2 linked regions of the Catalinimonas alkaloidigena genome follow. The protein of the gene in region 1 interacts with the protein of each later gene in a pairwise test. Links are inferred from orthologs where the notes say so. Each region holds a gene or a part of one and is shown in the gene's direction. Other genes may lie near its edges. The genes, in order: BLR44_RS01495 and BLR44_RS16255.

What was found.
Region 2: the proteins of BLR44_RS01495 (region 1) and BLR44_RS16255 interact in binary tests that used the Escherichia coli proteins (3 or more experiments, as listed by UniProt). The link is inferred for Catalinimonas alkaloidigena from one-to-one orthologs.

The regions. Positions count from the first base shown.
Region 1 is NZ_FNFO01000001.1:365,148-376,708, forward strand. The notes cover bases 5,212-8,020. They hold BLR44_RS01495 (cystathionine beta-synthase), read left to right. Parts: upstream 5,212-5,833; coding sequence 5,834-7,207; downstream 7,208-8,020. Other genes in these bases: BLR44_RS01490 (WG repeat-containing protein), read left to right, coding at 5,212-5,706; BLR44_RS01500 (M16 family metallopeptidase), read right to left, coding at 7,283-8,020. Outside these bases: ffh (signal recognition particle protein), read left to right, coding at 1-951; BLR44_RS01475 (HNH endonuclease), read left to right, coding at 1,405-1,956; bifunctional pyr operon transcriptional regulator/uracil phosphoribosyltransferase PyrR, read left to right, coding at 2,106-2,645; BLR44_RS01485 (aspartate carbamoyltransferase catalytic subunit), read left to right, coding at 2,667-3,590; more of BLR44_RS01490, read left to right, coding at 3,721-5,211; more of BLR44_RS01500, read right to left, coding at 8,021-10,213; BLR44_RS01505 (OmpA family protein), read right to left, coding at 10,415-11,561.
Region 2 is NZ_FNFO01000006.1:171,508-183,013, reverse strand. What follows is about bases 5,162-7,915. They hold BLR44_RS16255 (serine O-acetyltransferase), read left to right. Parts: upstream 5,162-6,001; coding sequence 6,002-6,829; downstream 6,830-7,915. Other genes in these bases: BLR44_RS16245 (GNAT family N-acetyltransferase), read right to left, coding at 7,845-7,915; cysM (cysteine synthase CysM), read left to right, coding at 6,974-7,852; BLR44_RS16260 (glycoside hydrolase family 127 protein), read left to right, coding at 5,162-5,731. Also shown: BLR44_RS16275 (3-keto-disaccharide hydrolase), read left to right, coding at 1-879; BLR44_RS16270 (hypothetical protein), read left to right, coding at 892-1,488; BLR44_RS16265 (plastocyanin/azurin family copper-binding protein), read left to right, coding at 1,516-3,582; more of BLR44_RS16260, read left to right, coding at 3,701-5,161; more of BLR44_RS16245, read right to left, coding at 7,916-8,402; BLR44_RS16240 (PadR family transcriptional regulator), read left to right, coding at 8,614-8,961; BLR44_RS16235 (ABC transporter permease), read left to right, coding at 8,958-11,506.

The DNA.
Region 1 (11,561 bases):
AACCGCAACGTGCTGTTGGTGGCGTGCGACATTTACCGTCCGGCAGCCATCGATCAGCTCAAAGTTCTGGGCGAACAGGCGGGCGTTGAAGTGTATGCCGAACCGGAGAACCGGAACGCCGTTGAGATTGCGCGCAATGCCATCGCGTACGCCAAAGAACAGCGCAAGAAGGTAGTTATTGTCGATACGGCCGGGCGTCTGGCCATCGATGAGCAGATGATGCGCGAAATTGCCGAGGTGAAAAAAGCCATCCAGCCGACCGAGACGCTGTTTGTTGTCGACTCCATGACCGGGCAGGACGCCGTCAATACGGCGAAAGCCTTTAACGAGCGCCTGAACTTCGACGGCGTTGTGCTCACCAAACTCGACGGTGACTCGCGTGGTGGGGCGGCCCTTTCGATTCGGACGGTGGTGGAGAAACCGATCAAGTACATCGGGACGGGCGAAAAGCTCGACGCCATCGACGTGTTCCACCCCGACCGGATGGCGCAGCGGATTCTGGGCATGGGCGACGTTATCTCGCTGGTAGAACGCGCGCAACAAAACTTCGACGAAGAAGAGGCCCGTCGCCTGCAAAAGAAGATCCGGAAGAACCAGTTTGACTTCAACGATTTCTTGTCGCAACTGGAGCAGATCAAAAAAATGGGTTCGCTAAAAGACCTGGTCGGCATGATTCCCGGTGTAGGAAAAATGGTGAAAGACATGGACATCAGCGACGATGCCTTCAAGCCCATCGAAGCGATCATCCGGTCCATGACTCCCTACGAACGGGCCAATCCAGTCGTACTGAACGGCAGCCGGCGTCGACGGATCGCCGACGGGAGCGGCACGTCGATTCAGGAGGTAAACAACCTTCTGAAGCAGTTTGAAGAGATGCGTAAGATGATGAAGGCCATGAACAACATGGGCGGCAAAGGCGGAATGCCCGTGCCCAATGCCATGCGCCGGTAAGATCGAGTTTTTAGTGTTGCTAGAACAGAAAGGCCCCTTGCGGGCCTTTTTTTATGGCGTCGTGTAAAGGAGGCAGAAAAATTATTTATGTAATATTTTTAGAAAAATTTGATAATTGCCTCGCTCTTGTAGTATATTTGATGTTGAGATGCAACTACAAGAAACTTTCCCAACCCTGCTTCTTGAAATCGTGCCAAAAAAGTTATATTTTTTCGCACGATTTAGTAATATTTTATAACATTGTATATTAATAACAATTTATATAAGATTAGCCACCCTTTTTGCATAGAGTCACGTTACCATACGTTGTGATTCCGTTTAGGGCCTTCTGGCGCATTCTGATATTTAGTTTCGGTCGATTTCGGGCACTGATCAGCCTTCTGTCAAGGACTGTCTCATGCGTTCCATAAACTTCTGTGTCCTTCATGTCTAACCCATCAATCATCACAGCCGATGATCTACAAATTGAAATTGAAAAACTCCGATAAAAGCGTGTTGCTGTCGGCGGAGGCTTACGATTACATTGCCAATCATTTGTATCTGCGTGAGCTTAACTTCCTTCAAAACCTTCGCCTCCATTCCAACGGCTACGCTTTTTTCCAGAAGAACCATCCTACCAAAGACGGTGGCTATCGCAACGAGACCATCTACCTGCACCGCTTCATCGCCGAGAAGTTTGTCGAAAAGCCCGAATCTGACTCCCGCCTATTTGTGAAGATCAAGAACGGTAATCCACTCGATTGTCGGCTGTCAAATCTGGAGTGGGTGCCTTTCTCGCGCGTAATCCGCGGCACCAGCAAAACCCGCAGCAAAACGGGCTACCGGGGCGTGCACAAAGAGCACAACCGCTACCGGGCCGTCTTGTACGATCACGGCACTCGTTACGATCTGGGGTATTTCGACTCGGCCGAAGAAGCCGCCGAAGCCTACAATAAAAAGTCGGAGGAGCTGTTTGGGAAAACCCGCAGTCTGAACAAAATCAAGCGCGTTCCTAGCGAGAAATAAATTACTCCCTCGGTTTACAGACCTTTTTGAGCCTTTCCCCGGGTCATGTGTTTACACTCGGAGAAAGGCTTTGTACGTTTGTGCCGCTTCGGTGCAGCTGCCTCAAGGGCTAGGCACCGCGCCTTTTCTGCCTATATTTGCCCACTGCAATGCAAAAACGATTGATTCTCGATCAGCACCGGCTGCAAATCACCATCAGCCGTCTGTGTCAGCAGCTGGTAGAAGAACACGGTGATTTTTCCAATTCGGTGCTGCTGGGCATGCAACCCCGGGGCATTTTCCTGGCGGAGCGGCTGGCGCGTCGGTTGCGCGAAATGCTGCAACGCGAGGTGCTGCTGGGCCACCTGGATGCCACTTTTCATCGCGACGACTTCCGGCGGCGCGATTCGCCGTTGCGTCCCAACGCCACGCGTGTTCCCTTTGTCATCGAAAGCAAGAAGGTCGTTCTGGTCGACGACGTGCTGTTTACCGGCCGGACCGTACGCGCTGCCCTCGACGCGATGATGGCCTTTGGCCGTCCGCAGAAAGTAGAGCTGCTGGTGCTGATTGACCGGAAATACGGTCGTGACCTGCCCATCGAAGCAAATTATGTGGGCCTCTCGGTCAACTCTCTGCAAAGCCAGCGTGTGCAGGTGGAGTGGGGAACGCCCGGAGCGGAAGAAGACCACGTCTGGTTAGTCGATCAATAAACCTATCGCGCAACGTAACTTATGTCGCAACTCAGTGTCCCGCACCTGCTTGGCATCAAAAACATCACCCCGGAGGATATTCACCTGATTTTTGAGACGGCCGATAATTTCAAGGAAGTGCTGAACCGGCCGATCCGAAAAGTGCCTTCGCTTCGCGATATCACCATCGCCAACGTCTTCTTCGAAAATTCGACCCGCACGCGTCTTTCGTTCGAACTGGCCGAGAAGCGCCTTTCGGCCGATACCATCAACTTCGCCTCTTCATCCAGTTCGGTCAAAAAAGGCGAAACGCTGCTCGATACGGTCAACAACATTCTGGCCATGAAGGTCGACATGATTGTGATGCGGCACAGCAGCCCGGGAGCGCCTCATTTTTTGGCGCGTCACATCAAAGCCAACATCATCAACGCCGGCGACGGCACGCACGAGCACCCCACACAGGCCTTGCTCGATGCCTACTCGATTCGCGAGCGGCTGGGAGACGTGGCCGGGAAGAAAGTTGTGATTGTCGGCGACATTCTGCATTCGCGCGTGGCGCTGTCCAACATCTTTGCGTTGAAAAAGCTGGGAGCGGACGTGATGGTCTGCGGCCCGCCTACCCTGATGCCCCGCTTCATCGGCGAACTAGGCGTGCGGGTGGAGTCCGATCTGCTGACGGCCCTGCGCTGGTGCGATGTCGCCAACATTTTGCGAATCCAGCTGGAACGGCAGCAGATGCACTATTTCCCCTCACTGCGCGAATACGCCATGTACTACGGCGTCAACCGCCACGTGCTGCGGCAACTGGACAAGGAAATTACGATCATGCACCCGGGACCGATTAACCGGGGGGTAGAACTGAGTAGCGACGTGGCCGACTCGGAGCATGCCATCATTCTGGGGCAGGTCGAAAACGGCGTGGCCATCCGGATGGCCGTCCTCTATTTGTTGGCAGGCAATGCGTAAGCGCTCGCGTGCGACCGGTCGTGCCTGCAAGGGAAGAAAGCCGGAACGCGCCGCGGGGAACCGATAGCATAAATTCTGCATTCTGTTCGTTGGCACGATAGAAACTAGAGAAAGATCGGTGATAAGATTTTTGATAAAAACGGCGCTGCTGTGTGCGTTGGGATTGGCCCAGGTGGCGCACGCGCAGGTGTACGAGTGCGAAGAACTACTTTTTCCGCGGCAGGCCGGCAACCGTCTCTACGGCTACATCAACCTGCTGGGCGAGTGGCGGGTCGATCCCGTTTTTGTGAAGGCGGGCGCTTTTCAGGGACGCTATGCGGTGGTGATGCAGGGCAAGCGCTACGGCGTATTGAATTGCGACGGCATTTTGGTAGTGCCGGCCGACTTTGACGAAATCTTGAATTTTTCGGAAGGAGCGGGGTGGGTCCGGCGCGATAAGCTGTGGGGCCTGGTCGACGACCGGGGGCGCATGCTGGTGCCGTTGGCCTTCAGCGAGGTCAAACCGGTGGCGCCGCTGCATCCGTTGCACTGGGTCAAGCGTGACGACAAATGGGGGCTGTTCGACAAGGTACAGCGGAAATTTATCGTACAACCCAAGTACGCCGCCGTGCAGGTGCTCTCGGACGAATCGTCGTTGGTGCGACTCGAAAACGACTTTGGACTGCTGCACCACAACGGCAGTTTCATTCTGCCTTTCGGCATTCGGGAAGTGAGCCGGATCGAGCAAAACGTGTTTTCGTTTCGGGAGGGCGACCACTATGGTGCTTTCGATGTGCTGGGGAACGTTATTCTGTTACCCGACTACGATACCATCGCGATGCGCGACGTCAACATTCTTTTCAAGCAAAAGGGGCTGTACGGCATGACGACCTACCGCGGACAGAAAATTGTTCCGGCAGAATACCAGGCCATCGGCGACTACCACAATGGCCTCGCCCCCGTCCAAAAAGGAGGGAAGTGGGGATACCTGACCACGGCGGGCAAGTTGGTCGTACCGTTGCAGTACGAGGCCGTCCAGCCCTTCTGGAACGGCAACATGGTAGTAAAGGAAAAAGGCAAATGGGGCATCCTCCGTCCAAACGGCAAGTGGCAGGTCGAGCCTGTTTACGATACCATCGCCCGAAATTATCCGCAGCATAACTTTTACGCGGCCCGGCGGAGCGGTACCTGGCAACTACTTGATCTACAAGGCCGACTTCTCAGTGACGAGAAGTTCGTGGCGATCGAGCTTTCCGATCCGGCCAATTTTCTGCGTGTGCGGCAAGGGCAACAGTGGGCGTTCTTCAACAAAGAAACGCATCGTTACATCGGGTCCGAACGCTACGAACAGGTTCGTGCGCTGCAACACGGTGCTGCCTTCGCGCGCCAGCGGGGCAAGTGGGGCGCGGTCGATACGCTGGGCCGGTGGGCGGTGCCGCCGCAGTACGACAGCCTTCGGTACGTGGTGTTTCCGGCACGTACACTGTTCCAGGTCCAGAAGGGCAAGGAGTGGGGCGTGGTAGAGGCCGGGGGAAATGCCGTAGTGCCCGTGGCGTACGAGCGCATCGTGCCCGTAGAAGAAGACTTGCTGTTGAAAGTGAAACAAGCGGGCGCGTGGGGGGTGCTTCGGGCGCATGGCGAGCCGGTACTTCCTCCGGCGTACGCATTTATGAGCAACGGAGAAGATCAGCCGACGTGGCCCGCCTGGCCGGCCGTGGTCGCACGCAAAGAGAAGTGGGGATTGTTGAGCGAACAGGGTACGGAAGTAGTCAAGCCTAAATACGGACCCATTCAGGCGCTCGGGGAAGGGTGGTACGCCTGGGAAGAGAAAGGCAAGTTAGGCCTTCTGTCGGCCAAAGGCGAAGAAGCACTGCCGCCGACTTACCTGGAAATTCGCCATTTTGAACACAATTGGGCCGCCGCCAAACGTCCCGAAGGGTGGGGCTTTATCAACCAGCGGGGTAATCCGGCCACCGAATTCGTCTACGAGGAAGTGACAGATTTCAACGGCACCTCGGCGTACGTCAAACGCAATGGCAAGTGGGGGGCCATCAACCGGCAGGGAAAATACCTGCTGCCGCTGGAGTACAGCGGCTACCACATTTTGCCGGACGGCACCCGCCGGTTGTACAAGTAAGGCATTCCTCATCAGGCGACTGGGGCGCACCGAAAACTGCTGGCGCGTGTTCTGATCTTGAAACGCGCTCGTCTCCCTTGCGGCCTTTTTCTGTACTTTTGTTTTAACCAACCATTGCTTTCCAGCCATGTATTATAATTCCATCGTTGAGACCATCGGCAACACACCGCTGGTGAAACTCAACAAGTTAAACCGGGGCATTGCCGGAACCATCCTCGTAAAAGTAGAATACTTCAACCCCGGCAATTCGGTGAAAGACCGGATGGCGCTGAAAATGATTGAAGATGCCGAAAAAGCGGGCATCCTGAAACCGGGGGGCACCATCATCGAAGGCACGTCTGGTAATACGGGCATGGGCCTCGCCCTGACGGCCATTGCCAAAGGGTATCGCTGCATCTTCACGATGTCCGACAAACAATCGCAGGAGAAAATCAACATTCTGCGGGCCGTAGGGGCAGAAGTCGTGGTATGTCCAACGAATGTGGCCCCCGACGATCCGCGGTCCTATTATTCCGTGGCGCGGAAACTGAATCAGGACATTCCCAATTCGTTCTACCCCAATCAGTACGACAACATGTCGAACTCGGCGGCGCACTACGAAACCACTGGCCCGGAAATCTGGTCGCAGACCGAAGGGCGCATCACGCACTTCGCGGCGGGAGTGGGCACTGGCGGCACCATGTGTGGCGTGGCCAAATACCTGAAAGAGCAAAATCCTGAGGTATTTACCCTGGGCATCGATACCTACGGCTCGGTGTTCAAGAAATACAAGGAGACGAATGTGTTCGACGAGAACGAAGTGTACCCCTACATGACGGAGGGCATCGGGGAAGACATTCTGCCGAAAAACGTGGATTTCAGCCTGATCGACGAGTTTGTGAAGGTGACCGACAAAGACGGCGCGGTAATGACCCGTCGGCTGGCGCGCGAAGAGGGGCTGTTTGTGGGGTGGTCGTGTGGTTCGGCGGTGCACGGTGCGCTGGAGTGGGCGCAGGATCATCTGAAAGAGGGCGACACCATGGTCATTATTCTGCCTGACCACGGTACGCGTTACCTCAACAAGATCTACAACGACAACTGGATGAAGGACCACGGTTTTCTGGAAGCGCGTGAGTTTTCCACGGCCAAGGACATCATCCGTCACCGCAATGGCGACAGCCGCCTGATGACGGTACCGGCTTCCGGGAAGGTGCTGGAGGCCATTCGGTTGTTAAACAAAGAGGGCATTTCGCAGATTCCGGTCATGGACGAGCAGCAGCACATTGTGGGCAGCCTAACCGATAGCAAGGTGCTGCATCACCTTATCGAAAATCCGGAAATCAAAGACCGGGAAGTGCGCGAAATTATGGACCCGCCGTTCAAGTTTGTTGCCCTGGACAGCACGGTCGATGTGCTTTCGTCGTTGATCGACAAGGAAAACAAAGCCCTGTTGGTGCGCGACGAAGTCAACCGGATTCACATCATCACCCAGGCAGATCTGTTGCTGGCTGCCACGAACTGATAAGTAAGCAAAGCAAAAGCATAAAAAAGGCGCCGCTCTACAGCGGCGCCTTTTTTATGTCTTAATCGGAGCTCTTTACTTGCCGCTCTTCTCCGCAGCACGCTTCCGGCTCTTCTTTTGTTTGGTAGGGGTCGCGCTCTTTTCGATCTGGATGGGCTCGTTTGTCATCGACGACTCGATGCGATTTCCCTCCATGTCGAGTTCTACCACCTCGTAGCCGAGTTTTTCCAGGCCGGCTTTGACGTTCTGTTTGTCGCCTACCACCAGGATGTTCATCTTCTCAGGTTGTAGGTGTTTTTTCGCCAGGGCATCGATTTCGGCTTTGGTGATGCTTTGCAGGATTTTCGCCTGTTCTTTCACGTAATCCTTATCGAGGTTGTACTTGATGATCCGCCCCAGAAAACCAGCCTTTTGGTAAGGCGTTTCGTAATCCAGTGCGTCACGCTGTCCGATGGAACTTTTCATGAAGGCCAGTTCCTCGGGCGTAATGCCGTTGGTGTGGTAATCCTTGATCTCCTTCATAAATTCTACCACCGAGCTATCCGTCGCATCGGCGCGCACTCCGGCCGAAGCGGTGAAAGGCCCCTGCAATTCCGACCCGCTGAAGTACGAACGCGCTCCGTAGGTCCAGCCTTTGTCTTCGCGCAGGTTCAAGTTGATACGGCTGTTAAAAGCTCCTCCGAGTGGGTAGTTCATCAACGTAGCTTTGTAATACTCGCCGGTAGCGTCGTAGGGAAGGGCCAGGTAGCCCATCCGGATTTGCGACTGCGGTGCCTGTTCTTTGTCTACCAGATAGATGCGTGTTTTGTCGATGGCCGGCGTCTCGCTGAACGTGACGGCAGGCACCGGCTTGGCGGCCCAGGATTCCAGAAACGCCATGGCCGGTTTGGCTTCGCTTTCGGTCAGATCACCCACCACCACGGCATAGCTGTTGGCGGCTGAGAAGTACTGGTTGTAAAACGCTTTGACGTCGTCGAGTGTGATGTTTTCTACCGTTTCGGTAGTGCCGATGGCCGGAATGGACCGAATGCTACGCTCGCCGAACAGCAATCGGTCGTACACCTTGCTGGCAATCACTTCGGGTTGATTGTTCTGAAACGCAATGGCCTCGATCTGCTGCTTTTTCAGGCGGGCAAAATCGTCGGCATCGAAGCGAGGATGGAACATGCGCTCGGCTGCCAGCGCTAACGTGGGCTGCAGGTTTTTCTTGAGCGATTGGATGTAGACGGTCATGGCTTCGTCGCCGGCATTGACGCTGACGCTGCTGCCCAGTTTTTCCAGTTCGGAGGCAAACGCTTCGGCGGTGTATTTTTCCGACCCTTCGTTCATCATGTCAGCCGTCAGGGCGGCAATACCGGCTTTGCCGGGATCGGACGCCGACAGGTAGTGCCCACCCGGAATGGTGATGGCGATGGTTACGGTCGGAATCTCGTTGTTTTCCGTACCGATCACCTTGATATCATTCCGGAGCTTGGCATTCCAGATGTCCGGCACTTTGACCAGCGGATTCGGGCCGGGCTTAGGGCGCATGGCCCGATCGAACGAATCTTTGGCCTTGTTGTACGTCAGCCCATCGTATCCGTAATCGGGAGCCTGGTAACCCTTTTCCGATACCGTATAATTGTCAGCCTGCGCAATAGACGCCGTATCGCCTTTGGGCACCACACTCAGAATCACGGCATGTTTGCCCTTTACGTACTGGTTGTAGACGCGCATGACGTCGGCCGTGGTAACAGCCGTGTAGGCTTTCAACTCGTCGGCGATGTAGTTCGGATCATCCTGAAAAGTTTGATACGCCGCCAGTTGTGAGACTTTGCCTCGGACACTGGCCAGCCCGTTGATCAGGCGTGCTTCCGCCTGGGCTACAAAACGCTGGACGTCTTCTTCCGTAGGACCGCGTTGCTCAAACTCCTTCAGCGATTCGCGCACGATGGCTTCCGCGCTGGAAAGCGGTACGCCGGGGAAACTGATGACCGTCAGGTCCAGTTCGCCGCCGAGTTCCGAAGTGGGATGGCTGGCGTTGGCCTGCAGCGCTTTCTGAGGCTTTTCCAGGTTCTTATAGAAAAGCGAATTCTTGCCACCGCCCAGAATATCGGCGAGGCAGTCGAGGGCTGGTTCGTCGGGGTGATGACGCGGTACCGTGGGGAAGACTATTTGCAACAGCGGAAAACGCACGTTGTCTTCGTACGACACGTACCGGTCTTTTTCCAGAACAGGTGCGGGCAGGGTAACCGCTTCTACCTCAGGCCCAGCGGGAATCGAACCGAAATATTTCTCGGCCAGCGTCACGACTTGTTTTGGCTCTACATCGCCGCCGACGGTTAACGTGGCGTTGTTAGGGCCGTACCAACGCAGGAAGAAGTTTTTCAGGTCGTTTACGTCGCTGCGGTCCAGGTCTTCCAGGTAACCGATGGTCAGCCAGGAATAAGGGTGTCCGTAAGGATACAGGGCGCGTGCAACGTATTCGCGTACTAGCCCGTAGGGGCGGTTGTCGTAATTTTGGCCGCGTTCGTTTTTCACCGTAGCGCGCTGAATCTCAAACTTTTTCTGCGTGACAGCGTCCAGCAGAAAACCCATGCGGTCGGCTTCGAGCCAAAGCGCGGTTTCCAGTTGGTTAGTCGGGACCGTCTCGAAATAGTTGGTGCGGTCGCGGTTGGTGGACCCGTTCAGGGTGCCTCCCGATTCAGTCACGATTTTGAAATGTTCTTCGTCGGCCACGTGGTCGGAGCCCTGAAACATCATGTGCTCAAAAAAGTGGGCAAAGCCGGATTTGCCGATCTCTTCGCGCGCCGAACCTACGTGATACGTGACGTCCACATGAACAACAGGGTCGGAATGATCTTCGTGAACGATGAGCGTCAGTCCGTTGGATAGTTTGTACTTTTCAAACGGAATAACCAATTCATCGCCCTGCCTGGTTACCTTTTCAACCAACTTCGCCTGGCCGAAAGAGGATGCACTGGCCAAGAGGGCGAGGGCAAACACTGCGAGGGTTCGTTTAAGCATAGGAGTAGGAGATGGTGAAATAAATCAGATAAAAACAACAATAGCCTAACAACCCAAATTAGGACAAAAAAGATTGAGAGCGGATGATTTTTTTGACGAGCGGCCGGGGAGCAGGATTGGCCAGGTGCCATGCACTATAAAACAAAACCCCGCGATGCTCGGGCACCGCGGGGTAGAAATTGTTGCAGACTACGGGGTTGTTTAGAGGACGCTCAACAGGCGGATCTCTACTTTTCGATCCTTCTGTTTGTCCTGATCGTTCTTATAAAGTGCTTCCTGCGAAGTCTGTCCGTAGCCTTTGGCCACGATGCGTCGCCGCGGAATACCCCGGTCGTTGAAGTATTTCAGTACCGCACGGGCCCGCTCGTTAGAAAGGCGCAGGTTGTGCTCACGGTCTCCGGTCGCATCGGCATATCCCGAAATTTCGATCTTCAGGCTCGGGTTTTTCTTGAGTTGTGCCACCAGTGGATCGAGCTGCTTGGCAAATTCGGCTTGCAGGTCAGATTTGTTAACGGCAAAGTAAACCTTCGTGACGTCTACCTGCACCGGTTTCGGGTCGGAAGAAGCGGTTACCGGCTTCGGCGAAGACTTGGTCGCGTCGAGGGCTAGCGGCTTGCCGCTTTTAGCATCTTCGTAATAGAATTCGCCTGAAGCCACCTGAATCTCCGGCGCGTTTTCCATCGGTACCTCGCCGGTCGGGTTGGTCGCCAACATCAACTCCATCAGGTAATTGTACGCCTCGGCATCTTCCGACGCAATGATGTTGTCCATCAGTTCATACAAATCGAGGCTGTCTTTAACCAGGCTGACTTCTTTGGCGAAGCGCGAATCGACCGCTACCTTCTGCTGAGGACGTTCGGTATCGTAAAAGGCGTTTTTCACGGAGACCTCCTGGCCCACAATTTCGTCGAACTGCCGGATGGGCTTCAGGTGGATTTCCTGATAGAGTTCATAGAAATAGTCCTGGTGGGGAATTTTGATGGTGACCAACTGCGGTTGGTATCCTTCGGCTTCCACCACGAGGTCATACTCTTTGCCGGGAGGGAAAATGATCAGGTAATTGCCCGTTACCGCGTTGGACGAATACACATTCTGAATGGGTTCGCTGGTCTCCCGGTTGATCACTTTGATGGTCGTAGGGATCGGCGTGCGCTCTTCGCCCGAAACAACGCGGCCTTTCAACATGGTCAGGGGAATCATGTTCAGTTCCGCCGGAATGCCGAGGAAATAGATGTCCATGCTCCCGAAACCGCCCGGGCGGTTGGATGCAAAGTAGCCTTTTGTGCCGTCGGGGCTCATCACAAAGTAGCCGTCGTTGTGTACCGTATTGATCGGGTACCCGGCGTTG
Region 2 (11,506 bases), on another replicon or contig:
TTGAAAATCGACGGGAAAGAAGTCTTGTCGCTCGACGGCAGCGAAGGCGGTACGGCCCTGACGACCCTGGACCTGCAATCCGGCGACCATCCGCTCGAACTGGCCTACTACAAAAACTTTGGGTTCTGGTACGCGCGCAGCACCGACATCACGCTGGCGGTGGAAGGGCCGGGCGTGCCGTACACGATTTTGAACGCACCCGTCCGTGCGGCCGAACCCGTGGGCGAAATCGAAGTGGAGCCGGCGGGCCGCCCGACGATGCTCCGCAGTTTTATGAACCACAACGGAACCAAGCGGACGCACGTCATCTCGGTCGGCGAACCGGGCGGTGCCAATTACGCGATGGATCTGCAATACGGCGAGTTGCTGCAATTCTGGCGGGGCGATTTTCTGGAGACAACGCTGATGTGGTACGGGCGGGGCGAAACCCAACTGGCGGTGCCGCAGGGCAGCGTGATCGAGCTGGCCGGACAACCCTCGGTGGCGATGCTGGCCGATCAGAATGCGACCTGGCCCGACTCGAACGACACATACAAGTACCTAGGCTACGACGTGACGAAAGCCGGTCGTCCGGTCTTCAAGTACGCCCTCGACAATGCGGAAATCCACGAATCGTTCGAACCGGCCGACGACGGAAAGAAACTGGTCCACGCGCTGGAAGTCACGGGCGGGGGCGACGGGCTACCCCTCTGGTGCCGCCTCTCGGAAGGGAAGACGATCACGAAGCTGCCAAACGGCCTCTACGCCGTGAACGACAAGGAATACTTTATTGAAATTCAGGGCTCAGAAACGCCGGTGCTGCGCACCACCGCCCGAAATACGCAGGAGTTGCTGCTGCCGATCAAAGGAGGCCCGGTCAAGTACGCCATCGTCTGGTAAGAGGTACTGTCCATGAAAAAACTCATCATTTGCATAGGGCTCACCTGCCTCTGGAGTTGTTCGTCTGGTTCGCAGAACACCGAATCGGACGAATTTGAAGCAACCGAAGAAGAGACGGCTTTTGAGGAGTATGTCAATTCATTGACCCCGGTACCCTTGCCATTTACCACACATTCCATGGAAGGTGAATTGCCCGTTTTCTCTCCTAAGTTTAACAAAGAAGCGTTTGCTCAATACAAAAATCAATACGCGGAGGCACCGGTAGGGATACTCTTCAAAAACGATGCGTCCGTTGCGATCATGCACTATGGTGCAGGCGAATTCGGCAGTGTGCCCACGATCGTCACCTACGATTGGGAAGGCCATAAACTCGACTCGCTGATGCCTTATGAGAAAAGTGCCCTGGACCTGGGCTACGAAGCTGTGGAGTACGTCACCTTTCAGGATGACCACACCTTCTTCGTGGCAGATTCGGTCAAACGGTGGACGATCAACGAAGACGGAAGCGACATCGTGAAAGGTACCCTGCAGCTAACGACCGATACGGTCTGGTACGAGATTGAGGAAGGCGGACAGATCAAAAAAATAAACAAACCGTCCGAGTTGTAATCTCGGGCGATATCAACACCATCACTCATGTTTTTAACTTTTTCCAGAAAGCAATTTTTTCTCCTGATGGCCTGCGTGGGGCTTGGGCTACAGGTCGCGCAGGCGCAGCCGGACGCCAACTTTACGCCCGACAAGGAAGACGACTATTACAAGCTCATTACCCTGCCCATTCCCGAAGACGTGGTGCTGGAAGTGGGGGGGATGGTCACGCTGCCCGACGGCAGCATCGCCATCTGCACCCGCCGGGGCGAGGTCTGGATCGTCTCCAATCCCGCCATTTCCGGCAGCGATCGGCCCACCTTCAAGCGCTTTGCCTACGGCCTGCACGAGCCGCTGGGCCTGAACTACAAAGACGGTGACCTGTACGTGACGCAGCGCAGCGAACTGACGCGCCTGCGCGATAACGACGGCGACGGGCAGGCCGACGCCTACGACAAAATTGTCTCCTGGCCGCTGTCGGGCAACTACCACGAGTATTCGTACGGGCCGCTGTTTATGCCCGACGGCACCATGATCGAAGCGCTCAACCTGGGGTGGAGCAACAGCCTGGGCCACGGCGTCAGTCTGGCCGAATGGCGGGGCTGGATGTTGCAGGTGACCCCCGATGGGGAGATGACCCCGTTTGCAGCGGGTTTTCGTTCCCCCTCCGGGTTTGGACTCAACGCGGCGGGCGATCTGTTCTATACCGAAAACCAGGGTGACTGGGTCGGGTCAGGCCGCATCACCCACGTAGAAAAAGGCGACTTTGTCGGCAACGCCGAAGGCCTGAAATGGTCGTCGCTGCCGGGATCGACCGTGAGCCTGACCCCCGACGACATTCCCGATTCCGGGCGCCCGCTCTACGACGTGGCGAAGGAAGTTCCTGGTCTGAAACCACCGGCCATCTGGGTGCCCCACGGCATCCTGGGCATTTCGACGTCGGGCATCCTCAACAACGACACGAAGGGCAAGTTCGGGCCGTTCGACGACCAGTTGTTCGTCGGTGATCAGGGACAAAGCATGGTGACGCGCGTCTCGCTGGAGAAGGTGAAGGGCGTCTACCAGGGTGTGGTCTTTCCGTTCCGCGAAGGCTTTGCCTCGGGCATCTTGCGGCTGGTCTGGGGCCACGACGGGGCTCTGTATGCCGGGCAAACGAGCCGGGGTTGGGCGGCGGTGGGCAAAGCGCCCTACGCTCTGCAACGGCTGGTCTGGACGGGCCGCATGCCGTTCGAAATGAAGACCGTGCGCGCCACGCCCGACGGCTTCGAGATCGAATACACCCAGCCGGTCGACAAAAAAGTAGCGGGAAATCCGGCGTCCTACAAGATCACCGGCTTCACCTACAAGTACCAGGCGCAGTACGGCAGTCCCGTCATCAACAACGCCAACTGCCCGATCGTCGGAATTCAGGTATCGGACGATGGCCTGAAGGCACGCTTGGTGGTCGACAGCCTGCGGCTCGGCTACATCCACGAAATCACCGCCGAAGGGGTGCGCTCGACCGAAGGAAAAGCCTTGCTACACAACGTGGGCTACTACACCCTGAACCAGCAACCCGACGGCCCGAAGCTGGACCGCACGCAATTCGCCGCCGCACACCAGCATAACGCCGCGGCAATGGGGTCGGCCTCTGCCAAAACCACTACGTCCGGTACCGTGCGTAAACCTGCTGCCTCCGCCTCAAAACCGGCGACCAAACCTGCTGCCAAGCGCGTGACCAAACTGCCGGCCGGGTGGGGCGAACCCGAGTTCACGATCACGATGGGCACCAAACCCGGCCTCAAATTCACGCCCGAACAGTTTCAGGTGAAGGCCGGTAGCAAGGTGCGGGTGGTGTTCCAGAACGACGACGACATGCTGCACAACTTCGTGGTGGTGCTGCCGGGAACGGCCATCGAAGTGGGCGAAATGGCGATGAAGCTGGGCCTGGAAGGGCAACAGAAAAATTACATTCCGTCAACGGACAAGGTGCTGTATCACACCAACCTGTTGCAACCCAATACCTCCGAAACGATCTACTTCGTCGCGCCCGAAAAGCCGGGCGACTACACCTACGAGTGCTCCGTGCCGGGACACTTCTACTCCATGCAGGGCACAATGAAAGTAGTGAAGTGAGAAGAGTTTAGAGTTTAAGGTTCAAAGTTAAAAGTTGAGCGTTTGAAGAGTTGGCTTACCATGTTGAGCAATTTGAAATCTGCCATCTGCCATTTGTAATCCACAAGATCTCCTCCCTATGAAATCCTCTTTGCTTAGTCTCACGCTGTTGGGCAGTTTCTGGCTCGGCAGCGCTACCACCCTGGGGCAGGCGTCGGATTATCCGATTCAGCCGGTTCCGTTTACGGACGTGCACGTCGACGATCCGTTCTGGTCACCGCGGATCGAGAAGAACCGCACCGAGACCATTCCCGCCTCCTTTGCCCGCATCGAGAGCACCGGTCGGCTGAAGAATTTCGACATGGCCGCCAAAGGCGAAGGGAAGTTCTGTACCACCTACACGTTCGACGACACCGACATTTACAAAACCATCGAAGGGGCTTCCTTCTCGATGGCGGTTCATCCCGACCCTCAACTCGATGCCTACGTCGATTCGCTGATCGGGGTGGTGAAGGCGGCGCAGGAACCGGACGGCTACCTCTACACCGCCCGGACCATCGACCCGGCGAACCCGCACAAATGGGCGGGACCGGAGCGTTGGGTGCTGGAGCACGAAAACAGTCACGAGCTCTACAATTCCGGCCACCTGTTCGAAGCGGCGGCAGCACACTACCAGGCCACCGGCAAACGAAACTTACTGGACATCGCCCTGAAAAACGCCGACCTGTTGTTGGATGTGTTCGGACCGAACAAACGCCACGTCGCGCCCGGTCACGAGGTGGTGGAGATGGGCCTCGTGAAGCTGTACCGCCTCACGGGACGTGAAAAGTACCTGGACCTGGCGAAATTCTTCATCGACGAGCGTGGCAAGCGGGAGTACGACGAGAACAGCCCTGACCCGTGGAAGAACGGGAAGTACTGGCAGGACGCCACGCCCGTCGTGGACGAAGATGAAGCCGTCGGGCACGCCGTGCGGGCGATGTATCTCTACGCCGCGGTGGCCGATGTGGCGGCACTGACCGGCGACGAAGCCTACACAACGGCCGTGGACCGGATCTGGGACAACATGGTCGGGAAGAAAATTTACGTGCAGGGTGGCATTGGGGCGGTGCCGTCGGGCGAACGCTTCGGCGAAAACTACGACCTGCCTAACCACTCGGCCTACAACGAGACGTGCGCGGCCATCGGCAATGTCTACTGGAACCACCGCATGTTTCTGCTGCACGGCGACGCCAAGTACATGGACGTGCTGGAAAAGGTGCTCTACAACGGCATGATCTCGGGCGTAGGGATGGACGGCAAGACGTTTTTCTACACCAACGCCATGCAGATCACCGACCACTACCAGCACCACGACCTGGAGCGCGAGCGGTCCGGCTGGTTCGTCTGCTCGTGTTGCCCCACCAACGTCACGCGCTTCATGCCTTCCATTCCGGGCTACGTCTACGCGAAGCGCAACGACGATCTCTACGTCAACCTGTTCATCAACGGCTCGGCCGATGTGGACGTCAAAGGGAAGTCCGTTACCATCACGCAGGAAAACAACTATCCGTGGGACGGAGGGTTGGCCTTTACGCTGAAGCCGCGTTCGTCGACCGAGTTCAACCTGAAGATCCGCATCCCCGGCTGGGTGCAGAACGAAGCCCTTCCATCCGACCTGTACCGATTCGAAGGGAACTCGGATGCAAAACCCGAAATCAACGTCAACGGCCAGGCGGTCGATTACACCATGGACAAAGGCTACGCCGTGCTGAGCCGGAAGTGGAAACGGAACGACAAGGTGGAGGTCATGCTGCCGATGGACGTGCGGCGGGTGGTGGCGAACGAACAGGTGGAAGCCGACCGCGGCAAGGTGGCGATCCAGCGCGGCCCCCTGATCTACTGCGCCGAGTGGAAAGACAACGACGGCCAGGCCAGCAACATCCTCCTGCCCGAACAAGTAGAATTCACCCCTACCTTCGAGTCCTCGCTTCTGAACGGCGTCACGGTGCTGGAAGGGCAGGCGCCCAAGGTCGAGGTGATCGACAACGGCCTGGGCCTGAAAACCGAAACCAAACCCGTCCGGCTGATTCCGTACTACGCGTGGGCCAACCGCGGACCGGGCGAGATGCAGATCTGGTTTCCCGAGAAAGTGACGGGCGTGGAATTGTTCGCGGAAGAGAGTAAGTAACCGTCTTCATGTATACTCTTGCACAGCCACCGTGTCTCCGATGCGGTGGCTGATTTTTATCGCCCCAGGAGGTACTCCTTAGGCTGATGATGTGAGAAGCAAGCCGGGTGGGGGATTTTGCTTTTCATCAAACCCCGAGAGAACACATCCGACTTCTTCTGCGTTAACAAAGCACCATTTCACCTTGGGAAGAGGCAAAATCCGTAATTTGGCCCGGTTTCTTCCCGTTGCATGAAGGTGCCGGGTGATAGCTTCTCAATTTCCTGCGGTATGGATGCCCAATTTCTAAAGAAAATTTACGCCACCCACCAGGTGTGCACCACGTGCCCGTCGCCCGCCGATGTGGCTTCCTTCTTCGATACGTTGCTTGGCGCGCTCTTCGCCGACTTCACGCAGTTGGCGCATCTGTCGGAAGCGGAGTTTGCCACGCTGATCGACAAATTGCAGAAAGACCTGGATCGCCTTCTGCAACAGACGCCGCAGGCTGCGCAGGTATCGGACGTGACGCAGGCATTTTTCGAGGCTGTACCGGCCCTGTACGACACGCTGCAAGACGACGTGACCGGCATTTTTTCGGGCGATCCGGCAGCGACCAACCGCAGTCAGGTAATTCGGACCTATCCGGGTTTTTATGCCATTGCGGCCTATCGGTTCGCGCATCAGTTGTATTTGCTGGGGGTTGAAGACCTGCCGCGCATCATCACGGAATACGCCCACAGCAAAACCGGCATCGACATCCATCCGTCGGCCCAGATCGGGACGCACTTTTGCATCGACCACGGCACCGGTATTGTGATCGGCGAAACGGCCGTCATCGGCAACCACGTCAAGATTTACCAGAACGTCACGCTGGGGGCGCTGAGCGTCAACAAAGCCGATGCGGCCGTAAAACGTCACCCCACCATCGAAGACCACGTGGTGATCTACGCGGGCGCGACGATTCTGGGGGGCAATACGGTGATCGGGCACCACAGCGTGATCGGTGGGAACGTCTGGCTGACACGCAGCGTGACGCCGCACTCCAAAATCTACTACCAGGCCAAAATGTACAACGACGTGACGCAGGACACTGACCTGATCATTTTCAAGACCAGTTAAAGGAGTTTAAAGTTCAAAGCTCAAAGCTCAAAGTTTGAAACGACGCTGTTTCTTAACTCATCACTTTTAACTCATAACTCTTCCTACGCTCTGTGCCCTGCGCCTATTCACTCATTCAGTCATTCTCTCATTCCCCCATTCCCTATGAAACTCGCCGACCTGATCGGAAATACCCCGCTGGTGGAACTGCAAGTCATTCCTGTCAAGAAAAACGTTACGCTTTTGGGCAAACTGGAAGGGAACAACCCCGGCGGAAGCGTAAAAGACCGGGCGGCTTACGGGATGATCAAGGGCGCGTTGGACCGGGGGGAAATCAAGGTAGGCGACCCACTGGTGGAAGCGACCAGCGGCAATACGGGCATTGCGCTCGCGATGATCGCCCGCATCCTGGGCCTGGACATGACGCTCATCATGCCCGACAACTCCACCCGCGAGCGGGTGCTGGCGATGGAGGCCTACGGCGCCAAGGTCGTCCTGACGCCCGCCGCCCAAACCATTGAATACTCGCGGGAACTGGCCGAACAGATGGCACGCGACGAAGGCTACTTCATGCTGAATCAGTTTGCCAACGCCGATAACTACGCCGCCCACTACCGCACCACCGGCCCCGAAATCTGGCGCGATACCGACGGGCAGGTGACGCATTTTGTGTCGGCGATGGGCACGACGGGCACCATCATGGGTGTGTCGCGTTACCTGAAAGAACAAAATCCGGCGGTGCAGATCGTAGGGACGCAACCCACCGACGGGTCGTGCATTCCCGGCATCCGGCGCTGGAGCCCCGACTATTTACCCAAGATTTTTGAGCCGGATCGTGTCGATCGGGTAATCGACGTACGCGAAGAAGATGCCCGGACGTACACCAAACGCCTGGCGAAGGAAGAGGGCATTCTGGCGGGCATGAGCAGTGGGGGCGCGCTTTACGCGGCTCTGCAAATCGCGAACGAAATCGACCAGGGCGTAATCGTTTTCATCGTCTGTGACCGGGGCGACCGCTACCTCAGCTCCGACCTGTTTACGTAAGCCAATCCCATCCCACAATGTCCCAGACCTCGCCGTCGGGGGCCGTGTACCGGTGAAACGGCACGAAGCCGACCCGGGCGTGTGCGCGCAGCGACCGTGCGTTGCGGGCGGCAATTTCCGTGACCATATACCGAAACTGCAGTTGGTACTGGGCCTGCAGGTGCGCGTACATCCGGTCGAACGCTCCCTGGCCACGCACCGGCTTTCCTACGCAGACCTGTCCGCACACGAGGTAGGTCGTATCGCCCAGCCGTTCGTTCTGAAACGAAAGCCCGTCCAGCAACTGAAACATGGGGCGCAGCACCGGAACATCGTCCCGAAATGCGGGCAGCATCGCAAGACAATAGCTGACTACCTCACCGGCGTCGTCGACGGCGACGACACTGGGCGCGGCGGCGTGCATCCGTTGTAACAACGGCAGGTCGTGCTGCACCGTGACAAAGCCCTGTTGCGCCAGTTCTTCGGACGAAAGGGCGGCCGGCAGGTTGAGGCGTTGCAAGTTCAGAATCCCCTCCAGATCCCGTTGCGTGTGTGCCAGGCGAATTTCCATGTGCTCTTAAATCTGCCGCCAAAGTAGCGGGATTTTATCCGTCGTACCGCATCCGATCACTGTTCGATTTCGCAACAGGAGCGTTCAGATCCGAACAGCTACCGGAAACGAGCGGTCGCATACCCGCCCGGAACGCCACGAAACCCCGGTTTTGATTTTTGGCAGCGGATTTGATCAGCAAAACTGGAACATATTCTCAGGCCGGTACCTCATGGCATATTTAGGCGAATTTGAAGAAATCGTGTTGCTCACCGTGGCCGCTCTCGACGGCGAGGGGTACGGCGTCAGCATCACCCGCGAAATCGAAACCCAGACGGGCCGCAGCGTGCGGCTCAACCAGGTCCACGCCGCGCTGCACCGGCTGGAAAAAAAGAGCATGGTCCGTTCGCACATGGGCGACGCCACGGCCGAGCGCGGCGGCCGCCGCAAGCGCTTGTTCGCCATTACGCTCTACGGGCAAAAGACCCTGACCGAAATCAAAGAGATCCGGCTGCACTTGTGGAGCCTGCTTCCCGGCACCTCCGGACCCGCTACCGCCACCCCCGCCGTCAGCCGATGAATATGCCATCCCACGAAAGGCCGCCCCGCCGCGCCGACCGGTTGCTGGCCTGGTTCTGTTCAGCCGACCTGCTCGAAGAGGTGCAGGGTGATCTGCACGAAGAGTTTGCTTACCAGGTCCAACGGATCGGCGAAAAACGCGCCCGCCGACGCTACTGGTGGGACGTGCTGGGCTTTATCCGACTCTTTGCTCTCCGACGAAAAACGACCGGTACGACCTCAAACCTCTCTATCGCCATGTTAAAAAACTACCTGATAATCGCCTTCCGCCATCTCCAGAAGAACCGCGTATTTACCTTCATCAACATTGCGGGTGTCGCCATCGGCATGGCGGGCTGTTTGCTCATCCTCGCCTACGTCCGGTACGAACTTAGTTACGACCGTTTCCATCCGGAGGCCGATCAGATTTATCGGGTTACGTATTTCGTTTCCCAGGGGGATCAGGAGATCGTGGCCAGTGCGGCAGCCGTTCCTGCGGTAGGGCCAGCACTCAAAAACAACTTTCCGGAAGTGAAAGACTATGCTCGGTTCTACCCGATCAATGGCATTATGACGTACCAGAAAAAGGACGGGAAGTTGGTTGCTTTTCGGGAGAAGAAGATGCAGATCGCCACGCCGTCGGCCCTGACCTTGTTTAACCTGCCGTTGGAGGAGGGTGATCCCGCGACCGCGCTGGAAGGGTTTGGGAAAGTGGTGATTTCGCAGTCGGCCGCCAAACGGTATTTCGGCGACGAAGACCCGATGGGCGAGACGCTTACTTGGCAGGATGGCGACGCCTTACAAGTGACGGGGGTGATGCGGGACCTCCCACCCAATTCGCATATCAAGTTTGATTTCCTGATTTCCTACCAGACCCTCAACGAAAAGACGGAAAATGGCTCGGAGATAGCTTGGGGACCGTACGACTTCAACACCTACGTGCTGCTTGATCCGCAGACCGATCCGGCCCAACTTCAGGCCAAATGGGATGCATGGCTGGAAAAGGAACGGCAGGAAGACTGGACGAAGTACAACGTGCGCGAAGCCTTTGTCCTCCAGCCTTTGACCGACATCCATCTCTATTCTAACCTGGTACAAGAATCAGAACCGGACGAACAGGGCAACGGACATGCGGTCTACTTTCTTCTCATCATTGCCGGCTTTATCCTGGTGATCGCGTGGATCAATTACGTGAACCTCTCAACAGCCCGCGCCATGGAACGCGCCCGCGAAGTCGGCATCCGCAAAGCGGTAGGCGCCATCCGCAACCAACTCATGGCCCAGTTCCTACTCGAAAGCGTCGTCGTTAATGTGGTGGCTACGATAGTGGCGGTGGGGATCGTCGTCGTGGCGTTGCCGCACCTGGCCACCCTGACGGGACAGCCGCTGGCGGCGCATGTTTTTACCCAACCCCAGTTCTGGCTGGTACTAGGAGCCTTGTTTCTGGTCGGTGCGCTGTTGTCAGGTTTCTACCCGGCCCTCATGCTCTCGTCGTTCCAACCCGTCAAGGTGCTCAAAGGCAAACTCACCACTTCTTCGGGTGGAACTCGGTTACGGAAAGCCTTGGTCGTGTTTCAGTTCGGGGCCTCCGTGGCGCTGATCGCCGGCACAGGGGTTGTTTTCAAGCAGATCCAGTTCATGCTCCAGCAAGACCTCGGCATTGACATTGAGCAAACCCTGGTCTTGAAAGGGGTAGGTAGTACGGATTCGACCTACACTGGGACGCTCCATGCATTCAAGGATGAAATGATACGGAAGGCCGGGGTCAGCAGCATCACGGCCGCCAGCAACGTACCCGGCGACGAAATTTTCTGGACCAATATCCTCAAGCGAATCAGCGGCGGGCCGGAGGGGATCATTACCGTTTACACCGTCGGCATCGATTACGATTACGTGCCCGCTTTCGGGTTGAAGCTGACGGCAGGGCGCAATTTTTCGCTGGATTTTCCTTCCGACAGTGGCGGCGTGTTGTTGAATGCAGCTGCCACAAAAATGTTGTTGTACGACACACCGGAAGAGGCTCTGGGCGAATGGGTGAACGTCGGTGGAGGCGACACTCTTCAGGTGGTCGGCGTACTGGCCGATTACCACCAGATGGCCCTCAAGTATACCCAAGCCCCCATCGTATTTCGACTCGATCCGAGCCCTACTAATTTCTACGCACTCAAAATCAAAACTGACGACTTACCCACCACGCTGGAAAGCATTCAACAGGAGTGGCAACAGTTCTTTCCCGGCAATCCGTTCGACTACTTCTTTCTCGACGAGTTTTTTAACCGGCAGTACGAATCCGACCAACTGTTCGGGCGGGTCTTTACCTGGTTTGCGGGCCTGGCCATCTTCGTCGCCTGTCTCGGGTTGTTCGGGTTGGCCGCGTTTACCACGGTGCAGCGCACGAAAGAGATCGGGGTGCGCAAGGTGCTAGGCGCGTCGGTCGGGCACATCGTCTCGCTGCTCTCGCGGGAGTTTGTCCTGCTGATCCTGCTGGGCAGCGTGCTGGCCATTCCGCTGGCGTATCTGCTCATGCACCGCTGGCTGGACACCTATCCGTTCCGTGTCGACCTGAG